Regions from separate parts of the Methylobacterium synurae genome, predicted to be linked through region 3. Evidence: predicted binding sites of a transcription regulator. Region 3 holds the regulator's gene; each other region holds the start of a gene.
The links. The regulator LexA, encoded in region 3, represses DNA repair genes until DNA is damaged. The targets are predictions, from matches to a motif close to TGTTCNNNNTGTGTTCNG.

Region 1 (7,574 bases), 730 kb from region 3:
AGGGCGGCTTGCGAGCGCTTCATCGCCCGGCCGCGGGAGATGATCGAGGCGGCGCCCCGCTTGGCCATGAACTGGTCGAGAGAGAGCTTGAAGCTCTTCTGGCCCCGGTCCGCCGCGATGGTGGCCGACGAGTAGGAGGTGCCCATCAGCGCCGAGATCGCCGCGGGGCTGGCGCGCCCGCGAGCCTCGTCGGCGAATTCCCGCTTCCAGGCCTCGTACCCGGCGGCCGAGTTGCCGCATTGCGCGGCGTGCGCGCCGCCGGCCAGCACCGCGAGGCCCGCGGCGATGAGCGCCCTCCCGTAACCGCTTCCGATCATCCCCAATACTCCCTTGGGAGCCGCGCGCCGAGCCTCGGGTCGGTGGCCGCCGCGGATCCCGTTCTCCAGCAAGTCATGCCCGCCCGATGGGCGACGCTACAGCGTAGCCCTGTGCGGAATCTTTACGGCGGAACTGCAACCCGACCTATCTCCGGCCCGCCATGTGCAAAACGCGGCCGGATTGGTCGAACGGGATGTAGGGCCTCGAAGGGCGCGACAGGACAACGATCTGGCGGGCGTGGCCTTTCGGCCACGCCCGCCGGATCAGGCCGCGATCCCGAAGATCGTCCGCGCCTCGGCCGGGCTGGCGGGGGCGCAATCGAGATGGGCGAGCAGGCTCACGGCCTTCTCGACCAGGGCCGCGTTGCTCGGGGCGAGCTCGCCGCGCGACAGGTACAGGTTGTCCTCGAGCCCGACACGGACGTGGCCCCCGGCCGTGGCGGCGAGCGCCACCATCGGGAACTCGGCCCGCGAGATGCCGAAGGCCGACCACACCGCGTCCTTGGGCAGGCGGTCGCGCATCTGCAGCAGGGTCTCGGGCGTCGCCGGCGCGCCCCACGGGATGCCGAGGCAGATCTGGAACAAGGGCGGGGAGTCGAGGTGGCCTTCCGCGATCAGATGGCGAGCCAGTTCGATCTGACCGAGGTCGAACACCTCGATCTCGGGCTTCGCCCCCGCCTCGCGGATCAGCGCCGCCATCGCCCGCAGATGGGCGGGCGTGTTCATGAAGGCGTGCTCGCCGAAATTCATCGTCGCCACGTCGAGGGTGCAGACCTCCGGCCGCAACGCCGTGACGTGGCGGGTGCGCGCCTCCGGCGAGGCCAGGGTCGTGCCGGGGCCCGCCACGCCTGGGTCGGGATCGCCGGCGACGTAGCGCCCGCCGGCCCCGGTGGTGAGGTTGAGGATCACGTCGGCATTCTTGTCGCGGATCCGCTCGACCACCTCGCGGTAGAGGGCAAGCTCCATGCTGGGCTTGGCGGTCTGCGGATCGCGGACGTGGATATGCACCACCGCGGCGCCGGCCGCGGCAGCCTCGAGCGCCGACTGCGCGATCCCTTGCGGGCTCACCGGCACGGCGGGGTTCTTCGCGGGCGTATCGAACGAGCCGGTGAGGGCGCAGGTGATGACGGTCTTGCGAGACATCCGTCCCTCCCTCAGAGCATGCCGCCGTCGACCGCCAGGGTCTGGCCGGTGACGTAAGGCGCGCCGGCGGCGAGGAACAGCATGGCCTGCGCGATGTCCTCGGGCTTCGCCATGCGGCCGAGCAGGGTACGGGCGACGGAATCGGCCTTGCGCTCCTGCGACCATGGCGCCGTCCAGGGCGTCTCGACCAGGCCCGGCGCCACGGCGTTGACCCGGACATCCGGCGCGAGCGCCCGGGCGAGGCTGCGGGTGAGGTTGATGAGCCCCGCCTTGCTCGCCGAATAGGCGATGCTGGAGCCGCGCTGCCCGAGCCCGGCCACCGAGGCGGTGTTGACGATGGCGCCCTTGGCGCGGCGGAGCGCAGGCGCCGCCGCGTGGGCGCAGCGATAGGGGCCGATCAGGTTCGTCGCCAGGATGGTCTGCCAGAACTCCTCGGTCATGGCGTCGAGGTCGGCAAAGTCAATCGGCGTGGTCGTGGCCGGGGTGCCGGCATTGTTGATGAGCACGTCGAGGCCGCCGAGCGCGTCGATCCCCCGCGCCACCATGGCTTCCGCCTCGCCCGGCACCGAGACGGTGCCGGCGAGCGCCTGGACCTTCAGGCCCTCGGCCGCCAGCCGCGCGGCGGCTTCCGGCCCGCGGGCATCCTCGGCGAGATGATTGAGCACCACGCCGGCGCCGCAGCGGGCAAACAGCGTGACGGCAGCCAGCCCTATTCCCGAGGCGCCGCCGGTGACGAGCACGCAGCGCCCGCGCAGATCCGCACTGATCATTGGAGTTTCCACCCTGCGAAATGTTGTTTCGCGGGAGAGTGGCAGGAGCGGGCGGGTCTTGTCCAGCTTGAGGAGCGCATCGGGGGTGTGCCGTGGCGCGCCTCGACGGCGACCGCGGCCGTGCCATGATCGGGGGTCGGGCGTATGCCGGTGCCCGCCGCGACGGCCCAGGCTGCTCCGCGACGCCGAACCGGCCCCGCCCCGTCAGACGATGCCCTAACCGGCCTCCTCCGGCTCCGGACCGCGGGTCTGGTCGAGAGCCTTGCCCGCCTGATCCTTGCCCTGGTCCTTTTCGCCCTTGCCGACGATCCGCTCCGGGCCCTTCAGCGCCACCGCGTTGCCGGTGCGGGCGGCCTCGTAGATCGCCTCCATCAGGATCTGGTCCTGCAGGCCCTCCTCGCCCGGGGTGCGGGGCGTGCGGTTCTCCAGGATGCAGGTCGCCATGTGGTCGATCTCGAGGGCGAACTGGTTCTTGGCGCCGAGCACCCGCTCCTCCTTCGCCTCGGCCTTGCCCTCGCGATGGTTCAGGAATAGGCGCTGGCCCTCGTAGGCGAAGGCGTTCTGGAGCTGGATCGCGCCGCCCTCGGCCTGCACGGTGAGCGAGCGGGTCTCGTGCGCGCCGTAGCTGGTGGAGCAGAGCGCCAGCGCCCCCGAGGGAAAGCGTAAGGTGAAGGCCACGGTCTCCTCGACCTCGCGGTAGAGCGGATCGTCCGGCGAATGGACCTGCGCCTGGACCGAAACCGGCTCCTCGCCCATCAGCGCCCGCACCCCGTTGAGGCAGTAGAGCCCGATATCCGGCAGCGCGCCGCCTCCGGCCAACGCCGCCTTCATCCGCCACTGCTCGGGCAGGCTCATGGTCTGGGTGTTGGTCGCCTCGATGAGCTTGACCTTGCCGTACTTGGCGCTGCGCACCAGCCGCACGACCTCGCGGTTATGGGGCTCGTACTGGCAGCGATAGGCGATCATCAGCTTCACCTTCGCGCTCGCGCAGGCATCGATCATCGCCCGCGCCTCGCCCGACGAGACCGCCATCGGCTTCTCGCACAGCACGTGCTTGCCGGCGCTCGCGGCGGCGATCACCTGGTCGCGGTGGAGCGCGTTCGGGGTCACGATGTAGACCGCCTTCACCTCCGGATTGCGGGCGAGCGCATCCCAGCCGTCATAGCCGTAGATCGCCTCCGGCTTGACGCCGTATTGCGCCGCCACCGCCTTGGCCTTCTCGGGCGAGCCCGACATCAGGGCGACCGGCTTCGCCTTCCGGCACTCGCCGAAGGCCGGCAGGATTTCTTCCAGCGACAGCCGGCCGAGGCCGACGATCGCGAAGCCGACCCGCTCGCCCGGCGGCAGCGGCGCCGGTGGCGGCGCGGACGGCCGGTCGGAGGGGCCGCGCCAGTTCGGAAACGTCACCTTGCCGTTCTCGACCTTGCCGGTATCGACCGGACGCTCGGGTCCGGGCGTACCTTGCCCGGGTGCCCCCTGCGCAGCCCCGCTGCCGAGGCCGACCAGGGTGGCGCCGCCGGCCATCATCAGGCTCCGGCGCGAGAGGGCGGTGACATCGTCCGGCATCGGGCAACCATCCGTTGGGACTTGAAGAGCCTGCGCAACGTATCCGGGATGGGAGGGTTCCGCCGTCGGCAGGCGCCCGATCGTAGACCCGGCGGGGCTCGCCCGGGTTCTCCTGAACCTGAAACCAGAAAGGCCGGCCCTCGCGGGACCGGCCTTCCGGACACTCCTGGGCGTGAGCGCTGTTACTCGCCCGCCATCATCTCCGGCGAGAAATGCCCGCACCAATCCTGCGCCGAGACCACCGGCCACAGGCCGTGTCCCTGCGGCTCGGGCTGGCTCACGGGAGGGTTGAAGCGGCACAGGCCCTCCTCACCCTGCGCGGCGGCGCCGTTCAGCTTGTGGTCGTCGAAGTAGCGGCAGCTGCGGCAGTTCGCGGACGGGTTCGTCGCCATCGTGTGCCTCCTTGCAAATCAGAACAATTCCAATCGGGCAGACAACGAGGGGCGGCGCGATGGGTTCCTGCGCCCCCTGATGCGGCTTTCGACCACGGGAGGACGGCACCTTCCACCTTGAACAAATCACGAACGAAAGCCAGTTTGCAGGAATGGATGACGCCCTCAAGAAGAAGCTGACGGTTCTCGCCGACGCGGCGAAATACGATGCCTCCTGCGCCTCGTCGGGGGCGCCGAAGCGCAAGGCCGAGGCCGGCGGGCTCGGCTCGACGACGGGGGCGGGAATCTGCCACGCCTACACGCCGGACGGGCGCTGCGTCTCGCTGCTCAAGATCCTGCTCACCAATTATTGCCTGTTCGACTGCGCCTATTGCGTCAACCGGCGTTCCTCGAATGTGCGACGAGCGAAGTTCTCGGTCGACGAGGTGGTGACGCTGACGGTCGAGTTCTACAAGCGCAACTACATCGAGGGGTTGTTCCTGTCCTCCGGCATCATCCGCTCGCCCGACCACACGATGGAGCAGCTGATCCGGGTGGCGAAGACCTTGCGCCAGCGGCACGGCTTTCGCGGCTACATCCACCTCAAGACCATCCCCGAGGCGAGCCCGTGGCTGATCGAGCAGGCCGGGCTCTACGCCGACCGGCTCTCGATCAACCTCGAACTTCCGACCGAGGCGAGCCTGGAACGGCTGGCGCCGGAGAAGGACGGCGCCGCGATCCAGACCGCGATGGGGCAGATGGGCGAGCGCATCCTGCAGGCCAAAGAGGAGAAGCGCCGCTTCGCCCCCGCCGGGCAATCGACGCAGGTCATCGTCGGGGCGGATGCCAGCACCGACGAATCGCTGATCCGCACCAGCGCCCGCCTCTACGACCATTACGGCCTGAAGCGGATCTACTACTCGGCCTTCAGCCCGATTCCCGACGCGGCCTCGATCCTGCCGAGCCAATCGCCGCCGCTCCAGCGCGAGCACCGGCTGTACCAGGCCGACTGGCTGATGCGGTACTACGAATTCTCGCCCGACGACGTGGCCGGGGCGACCGAATCCGGCATGCTCGCCCTCGACGTCGACCCGAAGCTCGCCTGGGCCCTGCGCAACCGCGACCGCTTCCCCGTCGACGTCAACCGGGCCGACCGGGAGATGCTGCTACGGGTGCCGGGCCTCGGCGTGCGGGCGGTGGACAAGATCGTGGCGGCGCGCCGCCATGCGACGCTGCGCCTCGACGATGTCGCCCGCCTGACATCGGGTCTCAAGCGGGCCCGGCCGTTCCTGATCGCGGCCGATTATGCGCCGACGCGGCTCACCGATCGGCTCGACCTGCGCGCGCGTCTCGCCGAGCCGCCGCGCCAGCTGAGCCTGTTCTAGAGCATTTTCCGACGAAGTGGATGCCGGTTCGTCGCAGAAAATGCGGCAAAATCAAAGTCCTAGAGAGCTTCGCGATGGCAACGCGATCGTGAAGTGCTCTAGAGCAGACTTGCGTTGGCAGGCCGACGCTTCGTCAGCTTAGATCCTTGTTTGTCGCAGATTTTTTCCGCAAAACCGGCGTCCACGTTTGCGAAATCTGCTTAGGTCTTTGGTTTGCCGCATTGCCTGCGACGAACCGGTCTCCACTTCATCGGAAAATGCTCTGGATGCGCGCCCACACCATCCGGCTCCAGGCCGGCGCCGACCTCGCGGGGTTCCGCGTGGCGATCCGGCGCCTCGTCCCGGCAGGCATCCCACCGGAGGCGGTGACCTGGATCGACGGTGAGGCTGCCTCGCTGTTTGCCGAGGCGGAACTGACGGAGCCCGGCCCGGCCCTCGCACTGCCGCGGGCGGTGGCGGCCCTGATCCCATCTGTCGTCATGCACCGCGATCCCGAGCGCTATGCGCTTCTGCACCGGCTGGTCTGGCGGGTGGCGGGGGGAGAGCGGCATCTTGCCGAGGTGGCGAGCGACCCGCTGGTCCATCGCCTGTACCTGATGCGGAAAAGCGTGGCGCGCGACCTGCACAAGATGCACGCCTTCCTGCGCTTCCGCCGCGCCGGGGCGGGGGCGGGAGGGCGTGAGCGATTCGCCGCCTGGTTCGAGCCCGAGCATCACATCCTGGCCGAGGCGGCGCCGTTCTTCTCCGCGCGCTTCCCCTCCTTCGACTGGTCGATCCTGACGCCGGACGGTTCGGCCCATTGGGACGGACGGGCCCTGACCTTCGGGCCGCCGGGCCGGCGCGAGGACGTGCCGGATGCGGACGCCTTCGAGGCCGGCTGGACCGACTACTATTCCAGCACCTTCAATCCTGCCCGCACCAACCTGGCGGCGATGCGGGCCGAGATGCCGAAGAAATACTGGCACAACCTGCCCGAGGCCGCGGCGATCCCCGGCTTGGTCCGCGAGGCCGGCCGGCGCGTGGGCGAGATGATCGCCCGCGCCCCCGAGGCGCCGATGAAGCGCGTGCCGGCGCGGGCGCTCGCCGCGATGGCGGCGCAGGAGCCCGACTCGTTGGAAGCGCTGAACGCAATCATCCGCGCCTCCGAGCCGCTGGTGCCGGGCGCGACGCAGGCCGTCCTCGGCGAAGGTCCGCTCGGCGCGGACATCGCTTTCGTCGGCGAGCAACCGGGCGATCAGGAGGATGTGCACGGGCGGCCCTTCGTCGGTCCGGCGGGCCAGCTCCTGTCGCGGGCGTTGCGCGAGGCCGGGATCGACCGCGAGCGGACCTATCTCACCAATGCGGTCAAGCACTTCAAGTTCGAGGTTCGGGGCAAGCGGCGCATCCACCAGAAGCCCGGCGCCGGCGAGGTGGCGCATTACCGCTGGTGGCTCGAACGCGAGCTCGCCTTCGTGGCGCCACGCGTCGTCGTGGCGCTCGGCGCCACCGCGATGCTGGCGCTGTCGGGCCGGCAGGTGCCGATCACCCGCGCCCGCGGACCGGCGAGTTTCGGCGACAAGCCGTATCGGGGCTTCGTCACGGTCCATCCCTCCTACCTGCTGCGACTGCCCGACGGGGCGCGGGAGGACGCGTATGTGGGCTTCGTCGACGACCTGCGGCGGGCGGCGACCCTGGCGGCGGAAGCGAGGGCCGCGTGAGTGTGGCCGGTTAACGCGCGGAAACGCTGCATTGCGGCAACCAACCGCCTGCTGCCGAGTTTGACGCCAGACCGAACCGGGAAACGAGGATCATGAGGCTGATCGTGTCCGCCCTCGCGGCGGGAGCTTGTCTGGCCGGTGCCGTGGCGCCGGCCGCTGCCAGAACCAGCGCCAAGGCACCCAATCGCTTCGACGGCACCTGGAGCGTCGAGGTCATCACCGAGAGTGGGACCTGCGACAAGGCCTACCGCTACGGCGTCATCATCCAGAACGGCCAGGCCCGCTACGCTGGCGGCGGCGACTTCACCGTGTCGGGCCGGGTGCA
Region 2 (7,574 bases), 790 kb from region 3:
CGCCACCGGGTCACCAACATGTTCACCGTGCCGACGATCCTGAAGATGATGGTCGAGCACCCGGCGGTCGAGTCCAACGACCATTCCTCGCTGCGATACATCATCTATGCCGGCGCGCCGATGTACCGCGAGGACCAGAAGCGGGCGTTGCGCACGCTCGGCAAGGTCATCGTGCAGTATTTCGGCCTCGGCGAGGTCACCGGCAACATCACGGTGCTGCCGCCGGCCCTGCACGAGGCCGAGGACGGCCCAGGCGTGAAGATCGGCACCTGCGGCTTCGAGCGCACCGGCATGCAGGTGCAGATCCAGGACCCGGAAGGACGCGAGGTCGCGCCGGGCGAGACCGGCGAGATCTGCGTCTGCGGCCCGGCGGTCTTCGCCGGCTACTGGGAGAATCCCAAGGCCAATGCCGAGGCGTTTCGCGACGGCTGGTTCCGCACCGGCGATCTCGGCACCCTCGACGCGGATCGCTTCCTCTACATCACGGGTCGCGCCTCCGACATGTACATCTCGGGCGGCTCGAACATCTATCCCCGCGAGATCGAGGAGAAGATCCTGGCCCATCCGGCGGTGGCCGAGACGGCGGTGCTCGGCGTGCCGGACCCGACCTGGGGCGAGATCGGCATCGCGGTCTGCGTGCCGCGGGAGGGCATGGCGCTCTCCGAGGACGACGTGATGGCGTTCCTGTTCGACAAGGTCGCGCGCTACAAGCTGCCCCGGCGGGTCATCCTGCGCGAGTCGCTGCCGAAATCCGGCTACGGCAAGATCACCAAGAAGATGGTGCGGGAAGAGCTGGAGGCGGCGGGCCTCATCGGCGAGAGGGCTTGAAGGGTGAGCGCGACGCCGGCCTTCACCACCCTCGTCCAGCCCGGACCGGAGCGACCGGAGCGCTGGCTTGCCGCCACGGGTCCCCTCCTCCACCGGGCCTTCGATCTCACGCCGGGACGCACGCTGCTCGACGCCGTCGCCGGGCCGCTCGCCGGCATGCGGGGCGGCGTGGTGCATCTCACGGGCGGGAGCTTCTCGCCCTTCGCCTACGTGATGCCGGCCCTCTCCGCCGATCCGCGTTTCGCCGCCTATTACAGCGAGACCTACCGGCCGGCGGGCGAGACGCGGCTGGAGCGGGCGAGCGCCACCTTCGGCGAGCGCGACGGTGCGTCCTTCCTGCACGTCCACGGCACCTGGATCGAGCCCGACGGACGCCGCCGGGCCGGCCACCTGCTGCCGGCGGAGGTGGTGGTGGCGCGACCCGTCCGGGCCGAGGCCTGGGGTACGGCGGGCGCAGCCTGGCGGGTCGAGCCGGATGCCGAGACCAACTTCTCGCTGTTCACCCCGGCGCCCCTGGCTTCCGGCGGGACGGGCTGCCTGCTGCTCAAGATCCAGCCGAACGAGGAGATTCACGCGGCGATCGAGGCGGCGGCCCGGGCGCATCGCCTGACGGCGGCACGGGTCCGCGGCATCGGCAGCATCGTGCGGCCGGCCTTCGCCGACGGGCGGGTGATCCCGACGATCGCCAGCGAGGTGCTGATCCGCGACGGCGCCGTGCGGCCGGGGCCGGAGGGCGGCCTGGTCGCGCATCTCGACATCGCGGTGGTGGATGTGGCGGGGGACATCCACGAGGGTGTCTTGAAGCGAGGCACCAACCCCGCCTGCATCACCGTCGAGCTCACCCTCACGCCGGAGTGAGGCTCTCACGCTCGACGCCGTAGACGTGCACGAGTTCGTCGCGGCCCCGCGCCGGCGCGTGGATCACCTCCTCGCGCCGGAAGACCAGGCCGCAGGCCCGCATCACCGCGAACGAACCCGCATTCTCCGGCTGGGCACTGGCCTCGATCCGGTCGACGTCGAGCCACGCGGCGGCGACCGGGAGCAGGGCCGTCGCCGCCTCGCGCAGGTAGCCCCGGCGCTGATGCGCCTCGCCGAGCCAGTACCCGAAGGTGGCGGTTTTCGGATCCTCGCGGGTCCGGTGCAACATGATCCAGCCGAGGAATTCGCCGGTGTCGCGGGCGGTCACCGCGAGGGAGAGCCCCTGTCCGGCCTCGGCGAGGTCGCGCGCCAGGGCGATCCGCTCCCGCGCCATCGCGACGGTGAAGGGGAGCGGCCAGAAGGCGAGCCACCGGCTCACCGCCGGGGTCATCAGGGCGCTGGTCGCCTCCGCGTCCTCGAGGGCGACGAGCCGCAGATGGAGGCGGGGGGTGTCGAGGGTGGGAGGAGCGCCGGTCATCGCGGCAGCGTAGCAGGGATTTCCCTTTGGGAAATGGGTGGCGCTGCACTTGCGTGGCGGATGAGCGGCCCGGGGGCAGGAAGGGGGCGGGAACCCTCCTCTCCCCGCGGGCGGGGAGAGGAGAAACCCACGTCCTGTCCGCGACGGTCTCGCCGCTCAGAACAAGCTGTACTGCCCACCCTTCTGCAGCGGCACCCTGAACAGATCCGTCCGCAACCGCACCCGCTCCGCCGGATACCCGAGCCGGGTCATCGTCACCCGCATGCGCTGGTCGAGCAGGTCCGCGTAAGGCCCGGTCCCGGTAAACCGCCGGCCATACGTCGCATCGTAGACCTTGCCGCCGCGGCTCTGCGCGAGGAGCGAGAAGGTCCGCCCGGCCCGATCGGGAAAATGCTCGGCAAACCAGTCGCGCATCAGGTCGGCGAGTTCGTGCGGCAGGCGGAGCAGCACGCCGCCGGCTTCGCTCGCACCCGCCTCGCGGGCGCGGGTCAGAACGGCCTCGATCTCGTGGTCGTTGAGGCCGGGGATCAGCGGCGCCACCAGCACCATCACGGGCACGCCTGCCGCGGCGAGCGCCCGGATCGCCGCCAGGCGCTTCTCGGGTCGCGGGGCACGCGGCTCCATCCGGCGGGCGAGGTCGGGATCGAGGGTCGTGACCGAGAGGGCCACCTTCACCAGCCCTTGCGCCGCCATCGGCGCCAGGATGTCGAGGTCGCGCAGCACGAGGTCGGACTTGGTGACGAGGCCGACCGGATGGCGGAAGCGGGCCAGCACCTCGAGCACGCCGCGGGTCAGGCGGTAGCGCCGCTCGATCGGCTGGTAGGGATCGGTGGCGGTGCCGAGCGCGATGGTGCGGGGCGCGTAGCCCCGGGCCGAGAGTTCCCGTTCGAGCAGGGCCGCCGCGTCGGGCTTGGCGAACAGCTTGGTCTCGAAGTCGAGCCCCGGCGAGAGCCCTGCATAGGCGTGGTTCGGCCGGGCGAAGCAGTAGACGCAGCCATGCTCGCAGCCGCGATACGGATTGATCGAGCGGTCGAAGCCGATATCGGGCGACGTGTTGCGGGTGATGATGCTGCGTGCCCGTTCCAGCGTCACCTCGGTACGCAGAGGCGGCAGCTCGTCCTCGATCTCCCAGCCGTCGGCGAAGGCCTCGCGGGCGGCGGGCTCGAACCGGCCGGTCGGGTTGGCGGTGGCGCCGCGCCCGCGGCGGCTCTCCGCCGCCGGGGTCGACCCGGCGAGGCGGCGCGCCGCCCGCCCGCATCCCGATTCCATTCCGACCTCCCGCACACGCACGGCCGTGGTTAGAACAAAACAGGAACGATCACAAGGGAGAATAAATTGCCAACGATCGAGGCAGGACGCGCCGCCTCCTATCCGCTATGGCGCCATCATGTTCACGGCTGCCATCCATCTCCCCGGCGCGATCGATCCGGAGCGCATCGACGCCCTCGCCGACACCCTGGCGGCCCTCGTGGCCGGCGTCGCGGCGGGCGTGGTGGGCGATGCGGTGATCGCAGCCGAGCATCCGGACGATCCGGAGGTCGCCACCATGGCCGAGAGCACCGGCGCGGCCCTGGTGGCGCGGGGGCCGAGCCCCTGGGTGGCGGCGGCCGGATTGGCGCGCCGTCCCTGGATGCTGTGCCTGGAGGCCGGCGACGTGCCGGCGGAGGGCTGGATTCGGGTGCTCGACCGGTTCGGCGCCACGGTACAAGCGGAGGCGGTCGGCCGCCTGCGCCGCCCGCACGCCGCCCTGTTCGAGCGGATCGCCGGACGGCGCGAGTCGCTGACGGGCACCCGGCAGGTGCGGGCCGGCGACCTCGTGCGGGTGCAGGCCCTGCGGGCGGGTCTGCCGCTCAAGGCCCGCCTGCCGGTCAGGCCCCTGCGGGGGTCGCTGCTGCGGAGCTAGAGTATCGCCCGATTGCGTTGCGATCGGACGCTGCTCTAGATCTTTGATTGTGACGCATTGTCTAAGACGAACCGGTACCCACTTCGTCGGAAAATGCTTTCGCGGCGCCCCGCTTCAGGTGCTCGTCGAGGCGCGGCATGATCTCGACGAAGTTGCACGGCCGGTGCCGGTAATCGAGCTGGGCCGCCAGGATGCCGTCCCAGGCGTCCTTGCAAGCGCCGGGCGAGCCCGGCAGCACGAACACGTAGGTGGCGTTCACGACTCCGGCCGTGGCCCGCGACTGCAGCGTCGAGGTGCCGATCTTGTCGTAGGAGATGCGGTGGAAGACGGCGGAGAACCCGTCCATCCGCTTCTCGAACAGGGGCTCCAGCGCCTCCGGCGTCACGTCGCGGCCGGTGAAGCCGGTGCCGCCGGTGGTGATGACCACGTCCACGCCCGGATCGGCGGCCCAGGCCTTCACCTGGGTGCGGATCGCTTCGACCTCGTCCGGCACGATCGCCCGGGCGGCGAGGCGGTGCCCCGCCGCCGTCATGCGCTCGGCAAGCGTGTCGCCCGAGCGGTCGTCGGCCGGCGTGCGGGTATCCGAGACGGTGAGCACCGCGATCGACAACGGCACGAAGTCCCGGGCTTGGTCGAGGCGGCCTTGGTCAAGATCTGGCATCAGAGCTGCGAGGCCCGGAAGGTGTCGCAGGACTGGGTCTGGCCGCTGCGGTAGCCGGTCTGGAACCAGCGCATGCGCTGGGCCGAGGAGCCGTGGGTGAAGGAATCCGGCACCACGTAGCCCTGGCTCTGCTTCTGGAGCTTGTCGTCGCCGATGGCGCTCGCCGCCTGCATCGCCTCCTCGATGTCGCCGGGCTCGAGCGAGTTGAAGCGGTCGTTCGAGTTCTTGGCCCAGACGCCGGCGAGGCAATCGGCCATCAGCTCGACGCGGACCGAGAGGGCGTTCGACTCGCGCTCGCCGACCTGCTGCTGCTTCTGCTGCACCTTGGGCAGGATGCCGAGCACGTCCTGGACGTGGTGGCCGACCTCGTGGGCGATCACATAGGCATAGGCGAAATCGCCCTTCACGTGGAACTTCTGCTCCATCTCCTTGAAGAAGGTGGTGTCGAGATAGACCTTCTTGTCGAGCGGGCAGTAGAACGGGCCCATGGCCGCCCGGGCCTGGCCGCAGCCGCTGCGGGTGCCGCCGGTATAGAGCACCATCGTGGTCGGGGTGTATTGGCGCCCGGTCTGGTTCGGCAGAACCGTCTTCCACACGTCCTCGGTGTTGCCGAGGATCGCGGCGGCGAACTTGCCGGACTGGTCGGTGGGGGCGCCGGTGCGCCGGTCGGGCTGCTGGCCCTGCTGCTGACCTTGTTCCTGGGGCGCGCGTGGGCGCGTCATCTGCTCGGCGCCGCCGATCAGGATCGCCGGGTTGATGCCGGTGACCCAGCCGATGATGCACAGGATGACGATGGTGCCGATGCCGAGCCCCCCGGCGCCGCCGCCCGGGAAACCGAATCCGCCGCCACCGCCGCCCTCGCCGCGGCGGTCTTCGACGTTGTCGGAGGAGCGAAAATCTTCCCAGCGCATGGTCTGCTACCCGTCGGCCCGTGAACCTTGGCCGCGACGGCTACGCGGCGCAGGCGAAAGGCTCAAGAGTAATCGACGGGAGCCGGCACGGTTCCGCTTCGCCGCACATGGCGTCGATCACGGCGCGCCCTCGTCGAGGGCCGCCCGCAGAGCCCGGAAGTCGCGCCAGGCAAGACGCTTCTGCAGCGGCTGGCGCAGCAGGTAGGCCGGGTGCAGGGTGGCGAGCAGCCGGATCTCGCGCTTGTCGGTCCGGTAGGGGAACCACCGCCCTCGCGACTTCAGGATGCCGTCCTTGGTCCCGGCGAGCGCCTGGGTGGCGACGCCGCCGAGGCAGACCAGGATGTCGGGATCGGCCAGCGCGATCTGCCGCTCGATGAACGGCTTGCAGGTCGCGAGTTCCTGCGGGGTCGGGTTGCGGTTGCCCGGCGGGCGCCAGGGCACGACGTTGCCCACATAGGCGTTGGTCCGGTCGAGCCCGATCGCCGCCATCATCCGGTCGAGGAGCTGGCCCGAGCGACCCATGAACGGCTTGCCGATCCGGTCCTCGTCCGCCCCCGGCGCCTCGCCGACGAACATCACCCGCGCCTGCGGGTTGCCGTCGGCGAAGACGAGGTTCTTGGCGGTGAAGCGGAGCGCGCAGCTCTCGAACCGGCCAAGCAGGCCTTCCAGCTCTTCCAGGCTCGCGGCGGTGGCGGCGAGTTCGCGGGCGTCGCCTGCCGCCTCGCCGGGAGCGGCCGCGGCGGAACGGCCGTAGGTGCTGGCGGCCTCCGCCCGCGGCGCCTCGCGCACCGCCTCCCTACGGGGAAGCTCCCGGCGAGGAACCTCTTGTCCGGGAGCTTCTTGCCTATCAGGCGCCGCCCAGCTGGGCTCGTCATTCGCGGACGGAAGCGGCCGAGACGGCGCCTCGGACGCTGTAGCCTCCGCCCGGACGGCGCGACGCGGCGCTTCCGGCTCGGCGAAGCGGTCGTGCGGCGTCTCGTCCAGCGCGGCATCGACGCCCGCCGCGACGTGGAAGTCGAGGAAGGAGAGCAGGTCGCGGCTGTCGGGAGCGTCGGGCGTCATCAGTGTGATGTGGCGTGCTGCACGGCTGTGGACAACAGGTGCGACAGGGCGCGCACAGGCATTCTCGCGGGCGCGGCCCAGGCGCAGGCGCTTGCACCCAGGGACACGCCGTCGCACGGTCCGGCCATTGGGACCGCTTGAGGCGGCCCGAGATCGTTTATATGTGAACTATCCAGAGACCAGGGGAGGACCAGGATGGAGCTGCCGGAACGCGAGGCGATGGACTTCGACGTGGTGATCGTCGGAGCGGGCCCGGCCGGGCTGGCTGCTGCCATCCAGCTGAAGCAGCTCGCCAGTGAGGCCGGCACCGAGGTGTCGGTGGTGGTGGTCGAGAAGGGCAGCGAGGTCGGCGCCCATATCCTGTCCGGTGCGGTCATCGACCCGAGCGGGCTCGACTCCCTGGTCCCCGGCTGGCGCGAGGACCCGGACCGCCCCCTCAAGACCGAGGTGGTGAAGGACGAGTTCATGTTCCTCGGGCCGGCGGGCGGCGTCTCGCTGCCGAACATCGCCTTCCCGAAGCTGATGAGCAACCACGGCAACTTCGTCGGCTCGCTCTCGAACGTGACCAAGTATCTCGGCCGCAAGGCGGAGGAACTCGGTGTCGAGATCTATCCGGGCTTCCCGGCCGCCGAGATCCTGTACGACGACGCGGGAGCCGTCGTCGGCATCGCCACCGGCGACCTCGGCATCGCCCGCTCGGGCGAGGCGCGGGACGACTTCACCCGCGGCATGGAGCTGCGCGCCAAGTACACGGTGTTCGGCGAGGGCGCCCGCGGCTCGCTGACCAAGAAGCTGATCGACCGCTATCGCCTC
Region 3 (7,574 bases):
TTCGGGGGCAAGCAGGAGATGCTGACCGAGGATCTGGTGGCGCTCGCGGTGCTCGCCACCGGCCGGCCGGTGCGCTGGGAATTGACCCGCACCGAGCAGTTCACCGCCACCACCACCCGCCACCCGATGCGGGTGCGGGTGCGCCTCGGCGCCCGCCGCGACGGCACCCTGACGGCGATCGACCTCCAGGTGCTGTCGAATACCGGCGCCTACGGCAACCATGCCGGCGGCGTGCTGCATCACGGCTGCAACGAGGTGATCGCGGTCTATCGCTGCGCCAACAAGCGGGTCGCGGGCTATGCCGTCCACACTCACACCCTGCCGGCGGGGGCATTTCGCGGCTACGGATTGAGCCAGACCATCTTCGCGGTCGAATCCGCCATGGACGAGCTCGCTCGCGCCTTGACGCTCGATCCGTTCGAGTTGCGGCGACGCAACGTGGTGCGGCCCGGCGACCCGATGGTCTCGACGAGCCTCGAACCGCACGACGTGCAATACGGCAGCTACGGCCTCGACCAATGCCTCGACGCGGTGTCGGCGGCCCTGGCCGAGCCCCCTCCCCCCGCCCCGCCGGGCTGGCGCACGGGCTCCGGCATGGCGCTGTCGATGATCGACACCATCCCGCCGCGAGGCCACTTCGCCGAGGCCCGGATCGCGCTCGGGGACGACGGGGCCTACGCCTTGCGCGTCGGCACGGTCGAGTTCGGCAACGGCACCTCGACGGTTCATGGCCAGATCGCCGCCGAGGCCTTGAGCACCACCCCGGACCGGATCGCCCTGCGCCAGGGCGACAGCGACGCGGTCGGGCACGATACCGGCGCCTATGGCAGCACCGGCATCGTGGTGGCGGGCCAGGCGACCTTGCGGGCCGCGCAAGGCCTGGCCGACATCCTGCGCCGGCGCGCCGCCGCCCGGTTCGGGCTCGATCCCGCCGCCTGCCGGCTCGACGGCGACGCGGTCACGGCGGGAGAGGCCCGGGTCCCCCTCGCCGATCTCGGCCCGGCGGAGGCGATCGGCCATGCCGACGGCAGCCCGCGCTCGGTGGCGTTCAACGTCCAGGGCTTCCAGGTCGCGGTGCATTCGGGAACCGGCGAACTGCGCATCCTGCGGAGCGTCCACGCCGCCGATGCGGGCCGGGTGATGAACCCGGCGCAGTGCCGCGGCCAGGTCGAGGGCGGCGTCGCCCAGGCGCTCGGCGCGGCGCTCTACGAGGACCTGGCGATCGACGGCGAGGGCCGGGTCGCGACCCCGTCCTTCCGCACCTACCACATCCCGGCCATCGCCGACGTGCCCCGCACCGAGGTGATCTTCGCCGCCACCCACGACGCGGTCGGGCCGCTCGGCGCCAAGTCGATGAGCGAGAGCCCGTTCAACCCCGTCGCGGCGGCTCTGGCCAACGCCATCCGGGACGCGACCGGCGCGCGGCTGACCGCGACGCCCTTCGCGCCCGACCGGATCTACCGACAGATCAGAGAGAGCGACGAGGAGCAGCGATGGACATGAAGCGCGACGCCGGCCTGACCCGGCCCCCGGGTTTCCTGGAGCGCACCTTCGCGCTCTCGGCCCACGGCACCACCGTGCGCACGGAGCTGCTCGCCGGGCTCACCACCTTCCTGACGATGGCCTACATCGTCTTCGTCAATCCCAACATCCTGGGCGATGCCGGGATGCCCAAGGGGGCGGTGTTCGTCGCGACCTGCCTCGTCGCGGCGATCGGCTCGCTGGTGATGGCGTTCTACGCCAACTACCCGATCGCGCTGGCGCCGGGCATGGGGCTCAACGCCTACTTCGCCTATGTGGTGGTGCTCCAGATGGGCTACACCTGGCAGGCGGCGTTGGGCGCGGTGTTCATCTCCGGCCTGTGCTTCATGGTCGTCACGCTGACGGGGCTGCGACGGATCATCGTCGAGGGCATTCCCCGCTCGATGCGCATCGCGATCACGGTCGGCATCGGGCTCTTCCTCGCGATCATCGCGCTGAAGAGCGCCGGCGTGGTGACGGCGAGCCCCGCGACCTTCGTGACGCTGGGCGACCTGCACAAGCCGAGCACGGTGCTGGCGGTGCTGGGCTTCCTGATCGTCGCGGTGCTCTCGGTGCGCAAGGTGCGCGGCGCGCTGCTTGCCGGCATCCTGACCGTGACGGCGTTGAGCTTCATCGTCGCCGACAACACCTTCCAGGGTGTGGCCTCGCTGCCGCCCTCGATCGCCCCGACCCTGTTCGCCCTCGACATCAAGGGCGCGCTGTCGGGCGGCCTGCTCAACGTGATCCTGGTGTTCTTCCTCGTCGAATTGTTCGATGCCACCGGCACGCTGATGGGCGTCGCCAACCGGGCGGGGCTGCTGACCGAGGGCAAGATGGAGCGCCTCGACAAGGCGTTGATGGCGGATTCCTCGTCGATCTTCGTCGGCTCGCTGCTCGGCACGTCGAGCACGACCGCCTATCTCGAGAGCGCGTCCGGCGTCGAGGAGGGCGGGCGCACCGGGCTCACCGCCGCCACGGTGGCGGTTTTGTTCCTGGCCTGCCTGTTCTTCGCGCCCCTCGCCGGCTCGGTCCCGGCCTATGCCACGGCGCCGGCCCTGTTCTACGTCGCCTGCCTGATGCTGCACGAGCTGGTCGATCTCGACTGGGACGACCTGACCGAGGTGCTGCCGGCCTGCGTCACGGCGCTGCTGATGCCCTTCACCTACTCGATCGCCAACGGCGTCGCCTTCGGCTTCATCACCTACGCGGTGATCAAGCTGCTCACCGGGCGGTTCCGGGACGTGAAGCCGGTGGTGTGGGTGATCGCCGCGGTGTTCCTGTTCAAGTTCGTGGCGACCGGCAGCGCGCACTGACGAGCGCGACGCCCTGAACCCTCCCCCCTCTGCGGGGGAGGGTGGCCTGCGGAGCAGGCCGGGAGAGGGGAACCACGCTTCCGGAGAGGTCGCGACCATAGTGACGGACGCCACCTGGATCAGCGTCGCGCTGCCCCTCTCGGCGGGACTTCGTCCCGCTGCGCTCACTCCGTTCGCCACCCTCCCCCGCAGAGGGGGGGAGGGTTCCCGCGCTTGACTGAAAGCCCCTTCAGTACTTCCGGACCAGGCTCACCAGCCGGCCCTGGATCCGCACCCGGTCGGGCCCGAGCACGCGGGTCTCGTAGGCCGGGTTCGCGGCCTCGAGCGCGATCGAGGAGCCGCGGCGGCGCAGGCGCTTGAGCGTGGCCTCCTCGTCGTCGATCAGCGCCACGATGATGTCGCCGGTATTGGCGGTTTCCTGGCGGCGGATCACCACGAGGTCGCCGTCGAGGATGCCGGCCTCGATCATCGAGTCGCCGCGCACCTCCAGGGCGTAATGCTCGCCGCTCGCCAGGAAGTCCGGCGACATCGCCACCGTGCGGCTCTGGCTCTGGATCGCCGAGATCGGCGTACCGGCGGCGATCCGGCCCATCACCGGCACGCTGACCGACTGGCCGTTCTCGTCCGACGCCGTCGCCATCGCGGGGATACCGGCCTGCCGCTTCGGCTCGTGAGCGCGCCCGCCCTCGACCACGCTGGGATTGAACCGCACCACCTCGGCCGTGGCCGCGACCGGCGCCGGTCCCGTCACCGTGTCGGGCAGGCGGATCACCTCGATCGCCCGGGCCCGGTTCGGCAGGCGGCGCAGGAAGCCCCGCTCCTCCAGGGCCGTGATCAGGCGGTGGATGCCCGATTTCGACTTGAGATCGAGGGCGTCCTTCATCTCGTCGAAGGACGGGGGCACGCCCGTCTCGCGCATTCTCTGCTGAATGAAGCGGAGCAGGTCCAACTGCTTACGCGTGAGCATGTGACACTCTCATCCCCGCGCTGCCGCGCTCCGGAAACAAATCGCGAACATGGTAAGCGTTCCGCAAGTGTTCCGCAAGCGGCTTCGAAAAAGCGGCGCGAGGGCGCAGCAACCGGGGTGATAGACGGGGATGTCACGGGTCGATCGGACGATGAGGCACGTTCCGCGCGGTGTTCGACCGGCGCGGGACTGTCCGCCGCGCCGGTCCGAGCCTGCGCCTCAGCCCCGCCCCTTGCGGCCCTTGTATTTCGGCTTCTGACCAGGAAACCCTTGCGTCGAGCGGCCGGTCGGGCGCTCGGCGTAGGTGAACGGCACCTCGCGGTCGGTGCCCGGGCCCATGTCGTCGAGGTCGGGCTGGCGGATGCGGGTGCCTTCGTCCGAGACGCCCTTGCCGCCCGGACCGTAGCCGAGCGGTTCCGCACCCCGGCGCTTGCGCTTGGCGCCGAAGCGGCCGGCCTCGCGCTCGACATCGGCCTGCTCGGCCATCGGGTCGTCGGCGATGGCGAGCTCGGTCGCCTGGAGCCGCTTGAGCTCGTCGCGCAGGCGCGCTGCCTCCTCGAAGTCGAGATCGGCGGCGGCCGCCCGCATCCTTTTCTCGAGGTCGGCCATCACCGCCTTGAGGTTGTGGCCGACCGTGACGGCGGATTTCGCCAGCCCCGTATCGACCTGGACGTGGTCGCGCTCGTAGACGCTCTCCAGGATGTCGGAGATGTTGCGCTTCACGCTCTGGGGCGTGATGCCGTGCTCCTCGTTATAGGCGAGCTGCTTCTTGCGCCGGCGCTCGGTCTCGGCCATCGCCCGCTCCATCGAGCCGGTGATGTGGTCGGCGTAGAGGATGCAGCGGGCGTCGGCGTTGCGGGCGGCCCGCCCGATGGTCTGGATCAGCGAGGTCTCGGAGCGCAGGAAGCCTTCCTTGTCGGCGTCGAGGATGCCGACGAGGGCGCATTCCGGGATGTCGAGGCCCTCGCGCAGGAGGTTGATGCCGATCAGAACGTCGAAGGCGCCGAGCCGCAGGTCGCGGATGATCTCGATCCGCTCCAGCGTGTCGATGTCGGAATGCATGTAGCGCACCCGCACGCCGTTCTCGTGCAGGTACTCGGTCAGGTCCTCGGCCATGCGCTTGGTCAGCGTCGTCACCAGCGTGCGGTAGCCGGCGGCCGCCACCTCCTTCACCTCGCCGAGCAGGTCGTCGACCTGCGAGCGGGCCGGGCGTACCTCGATCACCGGATCGACGAGGCCGGTCGGGCGGATGACCTGCTCGGCGAAGACGCCGCCGGTCTGTTCCAGCTCCCACTTCGCCGGCGTCGCCGAGACGTGGATCGATTGCGGGCGCATCGCGTCCCATTCCTCGAACCGCAAGGGTCGGTTGTCGAGGCAGGAGGGCAGCCGGAAGCCGTACTCGGCGAGCGTCGCCTTGCGGCGGAAGTCGCCCCGGTACATGCCGCCGATCTGCGAGACCGTGACGTGGCTCTCGTCGGTGAAGACCAGGGCGTTGTCGGGCAGGTACTCGAACAGGGTCGGCGGCGGCTCGCCGGGCTTGCGGCCGGTGAGGTAGCGCGAATAGTTCTCGATGCCGTTGCAGGCGCCGGTTGCCTCGATCATCTCGAGGTCGAAGGTGCAGCGCTGCTCCAGGCGCTGGGCCTCGATCAGCCGGCCCATCCGGGTCAGCTCCTCGACCCGCCACTTCAGCTCGTCCTTGATGCCCTTGACCGCCTGCTGGAGGGTCGGGCGCGGCGTCACGTAGTGGCTGTTGGCGTAGACCTTGACGAACTTGAGCGTGTTGAGGGTCTTGCCGGTGAGCGGATCGAACTCGGAGATCGACTCGATCTCGTCGCCGAACAGGCCGATGCGCCAGCCGCGATCCTCCAAGTGGGCCGGCCACAGCTCGATCACGTCGCCCCGCACCCGGAAGGTGCCGCGGGCGAAGTCGGACTGGATGCGCTTGTATTGCAACGCCACCAGGTCGGCGACGAGCTGGCGCTGCTCGATCTTCTCGCCGAGGCTGACGGTGAACGACATCGCCGTATAGGTCTCGACCGAGCCGATGCCGTAGATGCACGAGACCGAGGCGACGATGATGACGTCGTCGCGCTCCAGGAGCGCCCGGGTCGCCGAGTGGCGCATCCGGTCGATCTGCTCGTTGATCGACGATTCCTTCTCGATGAAGGTGTCGGAGCGCGCGACGTAGGCCTCGGGCTGGTAATAGTCGTAGTAGGAGACGAAGTACTCGACGGCGTTGTCGGGGAAGAAGCTCTTGAACTCGCCGTAGAGCTGCGCCGCCAGGGTCTTGTTGGGGGCGAGGATCAGGGCCGGGCGCTGGGTCTCCTCGATGACCTTGGCCATCGTGAAGGTTTTTCCCGAGCCCGTCACGCCGAGGAGCACCTGGTCGCGCTCCTGGCCCTGGATGCCGGCCACCAGCTCGGCGATGGCGCGGGGCTGGTCGCCGGCCGGGGTGAACTCGGAATTCAGCCGGAACGGGACGCCGCCCTCGGATTTCTGCGGCCGCTCGGGCCGGTGCGGGCGCCACAGCTCGCCGTTCTTGAACAGCGGGTTGCCCTCGGTGAGGAGCTTGGTGAGCGCGTCGACCGTCGCCGAGACGCCCTCGGCGGCAAGCGACCCGCGCTCCTCCACCGCCTCGCCGTCCGGCTCGCGCAGGCCCAGCGCCTGGGCCAGCGCCGGCTCGACGTCGGCGGCGTCGCCATGGGCGAAGGCGGCCTGCGGCGCCTCGCCGAAGCCCTCCGGGGTCGCCCCCTCTCGCTGCCCGGCCTTGTGCCCGGCCTTGCGGGCGGGCTCCGGAGAGGGCTCGGTCGCGACCGCGGCTTTGCGCGGGCGGCCGCGCTTCGGCGGTTCGGGCGGCGGCGGCGGCGCGATGACGGGCAGGCGGTCGCGGTTCAGCGCCGGGTTCAGCAGCTCGGCGAGGAACGGGTCGAGCGGCTTCAACTCGGGCTTCGAGGCCTTGCCGGTCGACAGGCGGGGCTTCTTCGGGGCGGGCATGCCCCCGATATGGCAAGCCATGCCGGGGCCGGAAAGGGCCCGCATCACCGCAGCCCGCGCACCGCCCCTCGAATCGGAGGAGCCTGGATCACCGCACCTTGGCGACCGCGATCGTGTCGCCCTCGACGAGCAGGAAGCCGATGCCGGCCCGGCGCAGGGCCTCGACCGCGGCGTGGCGGCTGCGGGCCGCCGGCCCCTCGCTCCCGTCCTCCAGGCGCCGGATGGTCGAGAGCGAGAGGCCGCTGGCCTCGGCGAGGTCGGCCATCGACCAGTCGAGCAGGCCGCGGGCGGCGCGCAGATGCGCGCCCTGGACGGCCTGTTCCAGGCCGCGCCGCGCCAGCCCGGTCGGCACCGGCCGGATCCCGTCGACCCGCGAATTCAGGCTGGCCCAGGTCTCGATCCGCCCTTCGGCGTCGCGCACCGGGACGAACACGCCCCGGAACCAGCCGCTCTCGCCGTCGGCCAGGGCCAGGGGGTTCTCGGCCACGAAGGGCAGCCCGGTCCGGATCCGCGCCAGGATGGTGTCGTAGGCTCTCGAGCGCTCCTGCGGCACCAGGATCCGGGTCCAGTCGTCGTGGAAGTCCTGCTGGGTCAGGCCGGTGAGGGTCAGGAGTTCGCGCGAGGCGATGCGGAACGTGTCCGAGTAGGGCGAGGCGTGCATCCAGGCCTGCGCCTGCTCGAACAGGGCCCGTCGGCGACGCTGCTCCTCGCGGTGCAGCAGGGCCAGGCGCTCGGTATCGGTCACGTCCAGCACCACCCCGGCCACCGCGCGCGGTCGC
Region 4 (7,574 bases), 2.0 Mb from region 3:
AGGCCGAGGCCCGGGCGGCGGCGGCCCGCGACGGCCTCGCCGCGGCGGAGGCCGAGATGGCGGAGGTGCTGGCCTCGACCGGCGGGCGCTGCCCCGCCTGCGGCAATCCGGCTGCGCCGGCATCCCTTCTCGCCGGCCACCGCCACGGAAAGGCGGCATGATCCTCGGACGCGAGCGGCTCGACGCCGCGCCGGTGCCTTGCGCCGGTCTCCTCGTCATCGGCGATCCGCACGTCTCGTCGCGCCGCCCCGGCCGGCGCAAGGACCCGGACTGGCCGGCGCCGATTCTCGCCAAGCTCGAGCATTGCGTCGCCCTCGCCAACGACCGCGACCTCGCGCCCGTGCTCCTCGGCGATCTGTTCGAGCGGCCGGTGGAGCCGGACGAGAGCCTGAAGTCGCGCCTGATTCGCATCCTCAAGGCGTTCCGGCACCGGCCGCTGGCCAATGTCGGCAACCACGACATCCGCCACACCCGCCTCTCCGACGGCGACAGCCTGGCGATGCTGGCGGTGAGCGACGTCCTCGACGCGGTGCCGGAATCCGGTCCGGCGGCGCACTACCACATCGGTGGGCGCCTGATCGGCCTCGGCGCCACGCCGTTCGGGCAGGCGATCCCGACCGATGCGCGCGGGCTGTTTCCGGGATCCGACGCCGTCGTCTGGCTCACCCACCACGACCTCGCCTTCGGGGCGGGCTATCCCGGCGCGGTGCCGCCGGAGGCGATCCAAGGTTGCGCCCTGGCGCTGAACGGCCATGTCCACAAGCGCCACTCGGCCATACGGATCGGCGACACGCTGTGGGTCAATCCCGGCAACATCACCCGCGGCTCGGTCGACCTGATCGCCCATGTGCCGGCCGTCTTCGTGCTCTCGGGCGATCTCTCCCTCACCGAGGAGCGTCTGCCCTACACCGTGGACGTGTTCGACCTCACCGGCCGCCAGGTCGCCGCCGATGCCTCGCAAGAGGCGATCGGCCGGATCGAGAGCGCCTTCGTGTCCCTGCTCCAGGCCGAGACTACCACCGACCTCGCGCGCAGCGACGACGGCGCCCTGATCCGCGAGGAGATCGAGGCGAAGTTTTTTCGCGACGAGACCCCGGAGCCGGTGCGGGCGGCGATCCGTTCGCTGGTCGAGGCGGCGGTGGCGAAGCGGGGTGGTTGACGATCCGGGCAGTGCCCGGGCGCGGGACGCGAAAGGGTACGGCCCCTGATCCGAGCTGGAAGCAGGCTTCGGGGCCGGTCAGCCCGCGGTTGCCCTCGCCTCCATCGCCTGGGCGAAGTCGAGGTTGGTCGGCTCGGGGCGGACGCGGGCGAGCACCGTGGCGGCATCCTCGGGGGAGGCTTCGCGCAGGGCGAAACCGCCGGCCCAGGCCCGGCCGCTGCCGCGGAGGTAGAAGCCGAAATGCAAGGTCTCGGCTTCGGTCGGAACATCGAGCACGATGCGTCGGCTGGTCCAGCCTCGGGTACCTGTGAGCGGCCCGTCCGTCGCGCGCTCCTCCATGTTGTCGAACGCGACGGTCCGGCCGATCGCCGCATCGGCCCGCAGCCATAGGGTAGCGGCACCAGCGACGTCCCGAACCCGAAGGTCGGCGCTGAGGCAGACTCGTCGTCCGCGATAGGGAGCGGCCACGATGCTCTGCATCATCGTGGCGAACCCCTTCTCCATCGCCGCGTAGGCGGGATCGTCCTCGGCGTAGCGGCAGCGGATCAGCGCTGCCCGACCGTCCCCGTAAGGCATCGCGGGATCGATGCCCATGTCGTAGAGGTGCGGCTTCGAGCCGGAGACGATCCAGCCGGCCGGCTGCACCAGGGCGGCTTCCGGCCCCGGTTCCGCGGAAGCGGTGAGGCTTGCGGACAGGATGTTCCAGTTGTCGAGGCCGAACTGGCGGGCGACGATCTCCAGGCACTCGCCGTGGGACAGGGCCGAGCCCCGCCGGCCCAGTTCTTCGCGAAGGGCTTTCGCCATCGCCTTGGCATCGCGATAGGTGCGCATGATTCAATCCCTGCTCGCGGGCGAACCAGTGGGATCAGTGCCTGCCTTGCTGACCGGTTCGCCCGACGGACGGGAGAAGAACGGACGCGCCTCGCATGGATGCATTCACCGTACCCCGGACGGGGCGCAGGCGGCGGGCTGCATCGGCCCTGCCGCCATGAAACGGCAACTCAGGCCGCAACGTCAAGACGCTCAAAACCCGAACGGATCCGGATACGGCAACGCCCGCCGTCTGACCGGCGTCTCCGGCAGGATCGGGCGCCCGATATCCACCGCCACCAGCCCCTCGACGGCGAGTGCCAGCACCGCCGCGACGCCGTCCTGGGCGTTGATCGCCACGGCGGCGCATTCGACGAGGCGGCCGGTGCCGCATTCGTCGAGGTGGTGCAGGATCCGCACCCGGTCGCCGGCCGAGACGTGGGTGCGGCGGCAGGCCATGATGAGCCGCACCGTCGAGATGCGCGGCTCGGCCCTCAAGGTGGCGGCGCTCTCGATGAGAAAGCGGCGGCCATCCTCCGCCACGACCGGCTCTCCCGCCACGTAGGCCGTGCGGAAGGGATGCCGCCCGAGATCGCCCTCCGCCACCACGTCGACGAGGAGGCCGGGCTCGTCGGTGCGCGCCTGCTCGAAATCGGCGGCGTGCTCCACCGCCGTGTCGCCGAGGATCAGGCGAACCGGGGCGGGGGCGGCGCGCAGGCGCTCCACCGCCGGGTCGAGGGCCGCGATGGCGAGGAAATCCGCCACCAGGGCCGGGCGCGGCACCGCGGGCAGGAGGGCCGCGCCGCTGCGGCGAGGCGCAGTGCTCCGCACGGCGCTGCGGCGCTGGCCCGGGCGGTCGAGCAGGGTCGAGGCATCGAGGAGGGCGGGGGTGCTCATGCGGGGCTCCGGGCCACGGCCGGCGCCGACGCACCGACCTGCCAAAGTTCTAGGCGTCACTCTCTTTAGGAACATTTAGCGAACATACCCACCCCGGGCAACGCGGCGCAATCGTCGCCGTGACGGCGTGGCCGCTCCGGTGGGGGATCGTCTGCACGGGGCACCGAGCGGAGCAAGGGTGCGACAAGAAGATCATCCTCCGACGACGCTTCGTCTCGCCTCGATATCGCGAAAACGCTCGCGCATCCCTCCCTGGCGTGATAGAGAACAAATGTGGAACCGGCCGATTTCCCCGCCGTCCGGAGCCGCCGTCAGCAGGTGAGATCGATCGAGATGAGCGCAACCACGGACAAGCAGATCGCGGACATCCTCGCCACCTATGGCGAGCCGCTGGCCGGCAACGTCTGGCGCGTGCAGGGCACCGCCGTGATCTACCACAAGGCCCTGGAGCGGATCGCCGTACAGGCCCGCATCCGTTTCGACGCCCCGGTGATCGTGCGGGCCGAGCGGGACGAGGCGGTGATCCTGGTGACCGGCCACATGCCCGGCCCGAACGGCGACCGCACCGAGTGGTCGATCGGCGAAGCCCTGATCGGCGTGAACTATCGCGTCTCCGGCAAGCAGGCGGCCTACGTCTTCGCCATGGCGGAAAAGCGGGCCAAGGACCGGGTGATCCTCAAGCTCGCCGGCCTGCACGGCCTCCTCTATTCCGAGGACGAGGCCGACGAGTTCAAGGCGAGCCGGCCCGATCTCGTGGCGGCGAACCAGTCGCGCCGGCCCGAGACCGGGCGCGGGCCGCACGCATCCGAGGAATCCGACCGTGAGGCCGAGGCCGCGAACGATGCCGACGTCCAGCGCGAGGATGCGCCGCGCACCGACGCCGCCGCATCGGAAGCCGACCTGACCGCCCGCATCGACCAGGCACAGTCGATCAACGCGGTGACCGATCTGATGCTCGCCCCCGAGACGCAAGCGGCGCTCGCCGCGATGCCGCCGGGCCTGCGCGACGAGGTCCGCGAGCACGCCAAGGCTCGCCTCGTGGCCCTGGGCTGGCCGGCCCGCAGCAACGCCAAGTCCCGCAAGGCCGCGGTGGCGTGAACGGGAGATCGGGGTCGATCGAAGGGCCGTCCGCTCGCGCGGGCGGCCCTTTTTCTTGCCCAACTTCTTCGCGCCTGACCGGATCGTGACCGTGAACCACGGGCGTTCGCGCTTGCCCTGGCGCGCTCGGCCCGCATGATCGCGCCCCGGCGCGACAAGGCGCCAGGCATGGGAGGACCAGAATGGCGACGAGCGACGACGCGCGGACCGACGACCTCGAACAGCTCGACGGCCTGGTGATCCCGCCCTTCTCCCGGCGCGGCTTCGTGATGACGAGCCTGATGACCGGGCTGACGCTCGCCACCACCCGGGTCGAGGCGCAGGCGATCCACACCGACGAGGCCGGCATCGTCGCCGGCGAGGTGCGGATCCCGGTCGGCGACGGGCCGATGCCGGCCTACCGGGCGATGCCGCAGGGGGCCGGGCCGTTTCCGATCGTCCTCGTGGTCGAGGAGATCTTCGGGGTCCACGACTACATCAAGGACATCTGCCGGCGCCTCGCCAAGGCCGGCTACACCGCGGTGGCGCCGGAACTCTTCGCCCGCCAGGGCGATGTCTCGAAGATGACCGACGTGCAGGAGATCGTCCGCGAGGTGGTGTCGAAGACGCCGGACGCGCAGGTGATGGGCGACCTTGACGCCACCGCCGCCTGGGCCGCCGCCGAGGCGAAGGGCGATGCGGGCAAGCTCGGCATCACCGGCTGGTGCCGCGGCGGGCGCACCGTGTGGCTCTACGCCGCCCACAGCGCCAACCTGAAGGCGGGCGTCGCCTGGTACGGCAATTTCGGCGGCACCCGCACGGGCATCCAGCCGAAGACCGCCGCCGACGTGATCCCGGAAATCCGTGCGCCGATCCTCGGCCTCTACGGCGCCGCCGACACCGGCATCCCGGTCGCCGACGTCGAGAAGGCGCGCGAGGCGGCGAAGGCGGCGGGCAAGGAGGTCGAGATCGTGATCTTCCCGGACGCGCCGCACGGCTTCCACGCCGATTACCGGCCGAGCTACCGCAAGGGGCCGGCGGAGGACGGTTGGGGTCGGATGCTCGCGTGGTTCCGGAGCCACGGCGTCGCCTGATCGTCTCCCCGTGACGCGGCAAGCCTTGCATTGCCGCAACACCTCGGAAAGGATGAACAGAGGCCTCCGGGAGCTATGCAACCACTGGGCCGCAAGCTCGTTCCCTGCACATGACCGAGTCCAGCGCCGCCGCGAAGACCCAGCCCGTGATCCTGGTCGTCGAGGACGAACCGGAGGAGCGTTTCCTCGCGGCCACGCTGCTGGAGGAAACGGGCTTCCGCGTCATCGAGGCCGAGACCGCCGAGAAGGCGCTCGCCATCCTGCGCGAGCGGGGCGACGAGGTGAACGTCGTCTTCTCGGACGTGCGGACCCCGGGCCAGATCGGCGGGTTCGAGCTGGCGCGGATCATCGGCGTCACCTGGCCGCGGGTCCACGTGCTGCTCACGTCCGGCGATGCCGGCGACCAGCCGAGCGACCTGCGCATGTCGGCCACCTTCATCCCCAAGCCCTGGCGGGCCCTCGACATCCTCACCCTGGTCGAGCAGGCCGCCGGCTACCATACCGGCGGCGCCGCGAGCGACGCCCGCTAACCTTCACCTCACCTCGAAGATACCGTCGACCTCGACGCTCGCATCGGCCGGCAGGCTGGCGACGCCGATCGCCGTGCGGGCGTGGCGCCCGGCCTCGCCGAACAGCTCCGCCATAAGGTCCGAGGCGCCGTTGACGGCCTTCGGCACGTCGGGCCAGCCCTGCTCCACCTGCACGAAGCCGCCGAGGCGGTGGCAGCGCACGACCCGGTCGAGGTCGCCGTCGAGGGCGAGGCTCAGCGAGGCCAGCAGGTTCAGCGCGCAGATCCGTGCCGCCTCCTGCCCGGTCGCGATGTCGGTCACCGGCCCGGTGAACCGCACCTCGCCTTCCCATTCGCAGATCTGGCCCGCGAGCCACAGGGTCGTGCCGATGCGCGAGAACGGCAGGAAGGCGCCGCGCGGTTCGGGGACTCGCGGCAGCGCGAGGCCGAGGGCGGCGAGGCGACGGGCGGGCTCGCCGCGCAGGGTCGGGGGTTGCTTCATCGGGACCTCGCGGGGGATAGGTGAGTTTTCCGTGCCTGTTTGCTCATGGGCGACAACGTACGTTTCTCATCTTTCTCATCTTGCAGCCGCACCGTGAAAATCCCGGATCATACAGTTTTCCGATTGATCGCTTTGCGATGCGGAAAGCGGCTTCGCTCAGGCGCCGCGCGGGCTGGTGATCGGTACATGACACGGGCATGAATCCCGTCGGTAGGGGCCTCTCCCATCCACAACCTCATCCTGGGGTGTCGGCCCATCGAAGATGGGCTGACCGCGAAGGAGGGTTCCAGAAGTCTCCAAGATCCGTGGAGCCCTCCTTCGAGGCTCGACGATCTTCGATCGCCCGCACCTCAGGATGAGGTCGTGGGTGGGACAGGCGGGAGCCGCGGACCTGCCGTCCCGTCGCATCCTGCGTGCCTGAAGAGGAGCCCGCGCTTTCTCTCGCGCGGAGCGATCGAGCCGAACTCGATCAGTAGCGGTTTGCCCCCGGAATCGGCGGCGGTACGACGAAGACCCCGCTAGGCGGGGGCGGCGGCACGGTGCCCGGCCCGTAGGGCGGGGGACCGTAACGGTCATACGGCGAGGGGCCGTAGCGGTCGTAACGGTCCGCCCGGGAGCGATCGTCCCGCCAGCGCCCTTCCGCATCCCGGTGGCCGCGATCGTCGCGGTCGCGGCGGCGCGGCATGATCTCGTCGGGATCGCCGCGCTCGACCTCGCGGCGGTCGCGCCGGTCGAGATCCCGGGGACGGTCGTCGTCGCCGAAGCGCGGGCCGGGATCGCGGCGGCCGTCGTCGTACCGGTCGCCGCGCCGGGCGGTCGTGCGGTCGTCGTCCCATTGCGCCGCGGCGGGACAGGCGGAGAAGCCGGCGAGCAGGGCCGCGGCGAGCCAGACTCTCATCGGGAAACAGTCCTTCGAGCAGCGGATCGGCGAATCAGGCGACGGCCTGGTCGTCTCCCGCCGTGTATTCTCGCCACAGCAACACCAACGCCGCCATAACGGCCGGCCCCAGGAACAGGCCGAGGAGCCCGAAGCTCTCGACGCCGCCGAGGATGCCGAGCAGCACCCACAGGAACGGAAGGCGGGTCGCGCCGCCGATCAGGACCGGCCGGACGAAGTGATCGGCCACGAAGGTGACGACGAGGCCGGCCGCCGCCACGACGATCGCCGCCGTCACTCCTCCTTTCGCGGCGGCGAGCAGGGCCGCGAGGCCGAAGGCCACGGGCGCCCCGAACGGGATCATCGCGGCCAGCGCCGTGAAGGCGCCGAGCAGCACCGGATGCGGCACGCCGGCGAAGAAGTAGACCACGCCGAGCAGAAAGCCCTCGCCGAGGCCGACCAGCACCAGCCCGTCCACGGTGCCGTGGACCGAGGCCGCCATCTGCGTTGCCACCCGCTCGCCCCGCGGGCCGAACAGGCGGCGGGTCGCCGAAAGCCCCTGCGCGGCCAAAGCGGGCCCGTCGCGGAAGAGGAAGAACAGGGCGAGCAGCGTGAAGCCGAACAGCATCGCCCGGTGGACGATCTGGCTG

Region 1: HBB12_RS20830 (putative DNA modification/repair radical SAM protein) is a predicted target of LexA. The motif match lies at 4,306-4,323, and genes of this name have one in related genera.
Region 2: HBB12_RS27795 (PA0069 family radical SAM protein) is a predicted target of LexA. The motif match lies at 3,524-3,541, and genes of this name have one in related genera.
Region 4: HBB12_RS15110 (trna delta -isopentenylpyrophosphate transferase) is a predicted target of LexA. The motif match lies at 2,934-2,951, and genes of this name have one in related genera.

What each region holds. Positions count from the first base shown of each region.
Region 1 covers NZ_JAAQRC020000001.1:4,524,613-4,532,186, reverse strand. Annotated here, with positions in the region: gene HBB12_RS20855 (lytic murein transglycosylase) at 1-317, opposite strand, end outside; gene HBB12_RS20850 (beta-keto acid cleavage family enzyme) at 582-1,460, opposite strand; gene HBB12_RS20845 (SDR family NAD(P)-dependent oxidoreductase) at 1,472-2,230, opposite strand; gene HBB12_RS20840 (Gfo/Idh/MocA family protein) at 2,447-3,796, opposite strand; gene HBB12_RS20835 (hypothetical protein) at 3,979-4,188, opposite strand; gene HBB12_RS20830 (putative DNA modification/repair radical SAM protein) at 4,341-5,552, shown strand; gene HBB12_RS20825 (UdgX family uracil-DNA binding protein) at 5,819-7,249, shown strand; gene HBB12_RS20820 (hypothetical protein) at 7,342-7,574, shown strand, end outside.
Region 2 covers NZ_JAAQRC020000001.1:6,045,742-6,053,315, forward strand. Annotated here, with positions in the region: gene HBB12_RS27780 (acyl-CoA synthetase) at 1-828, shown strand, start outside; gene HBB12_RS27785 (PCC domain-containing protein) at 832-1,686, shown strand; gene HBB12_RS27790 (GNAT family N-acetyltransferase) at 1,673-2,224, opposite strand; gene HBB12_RS27795 (PA0069 family radical SAM protein) at 2,381-3,493, opposite strand; gene HBB12_RS27800 (hypothetical protein) at 3,612-4,127, shown strand; gene moaB (molybdenum cofactor biosynthesis protein B) at 4,189-4,788, opposite strand; gene ypfJ (KPN_02809 family neutral zinc metallopeptidase) at 4,788-5,699, opposite strand; gene HBB12_RS27815 (uracil-DNA glycosylase) at 5,817-6,761, opposite strand; gene HBB12_RS27820 (electron transfer flavoprotein-ubiquinone oxidoreductase) at 6,957-7,574, shown strand, end outside.
Region 3 covers NZ_JAAQRC020000001.1:5,257,105-5,264,678, reverse strand. Annotated here, with positions in the region: gene HBB12_RS24120 (molybdopterin-dependent oxidoreductase) at 1-1,503, shown strand, start outside; gene HBB12_RS24115 (NCS2 family permease) at 1,494-2,834, shown strand; gene lexA (transcriptional repressor LexA) at 3,064-3,801, opposite strand; gene uvrB (excinuclease ABC subunit UvrB) at 4,021-6,795, opposite strand; gene HBB12_RS24100 (PAS domain-containing protein) at 6,884-7,574, opposite strand, start outside.
Region 4 covers NZ_JAAQRC020000001.1:3,256,164-3,263,737, forward strand. Annotated here, with positions in the region: gene HBB12_RS15090 (AAA family ATPase) at 1-161, shown strand, start outside; gene HBB12_RS15095 (hypothetical protein) at 158-1,159, shown strand; gene HBB12_RS34500 (glyoxalase superfamily protein) at 1,238-1,990, opposite strand; gene HBB12_RS15105 (hypothetical protein) at 2,183-2,866, opposite strand; gene HBB12_RS15110 (trna delta -isopentenylpyrophosphate transferase) at 3,200-3,964, shown strand; gene HBB12_RS15115 (dienelactone hydrolase family protein) at 4,147-5,037, shown strand; gene HBB12_RS15120 (response regulator) at 5,148-5,567, shown strand; gene HBB12_RS15125 (RidA family protein) at 5,571-6,029, opposite strand; gene HBB12_RS15130 (hypothetical protein) at 6,517-6,945, opposite strand; gene HBB12_RS15135 (AI-2E family transporter) at 6,980-7,574, opposite strand, start outside.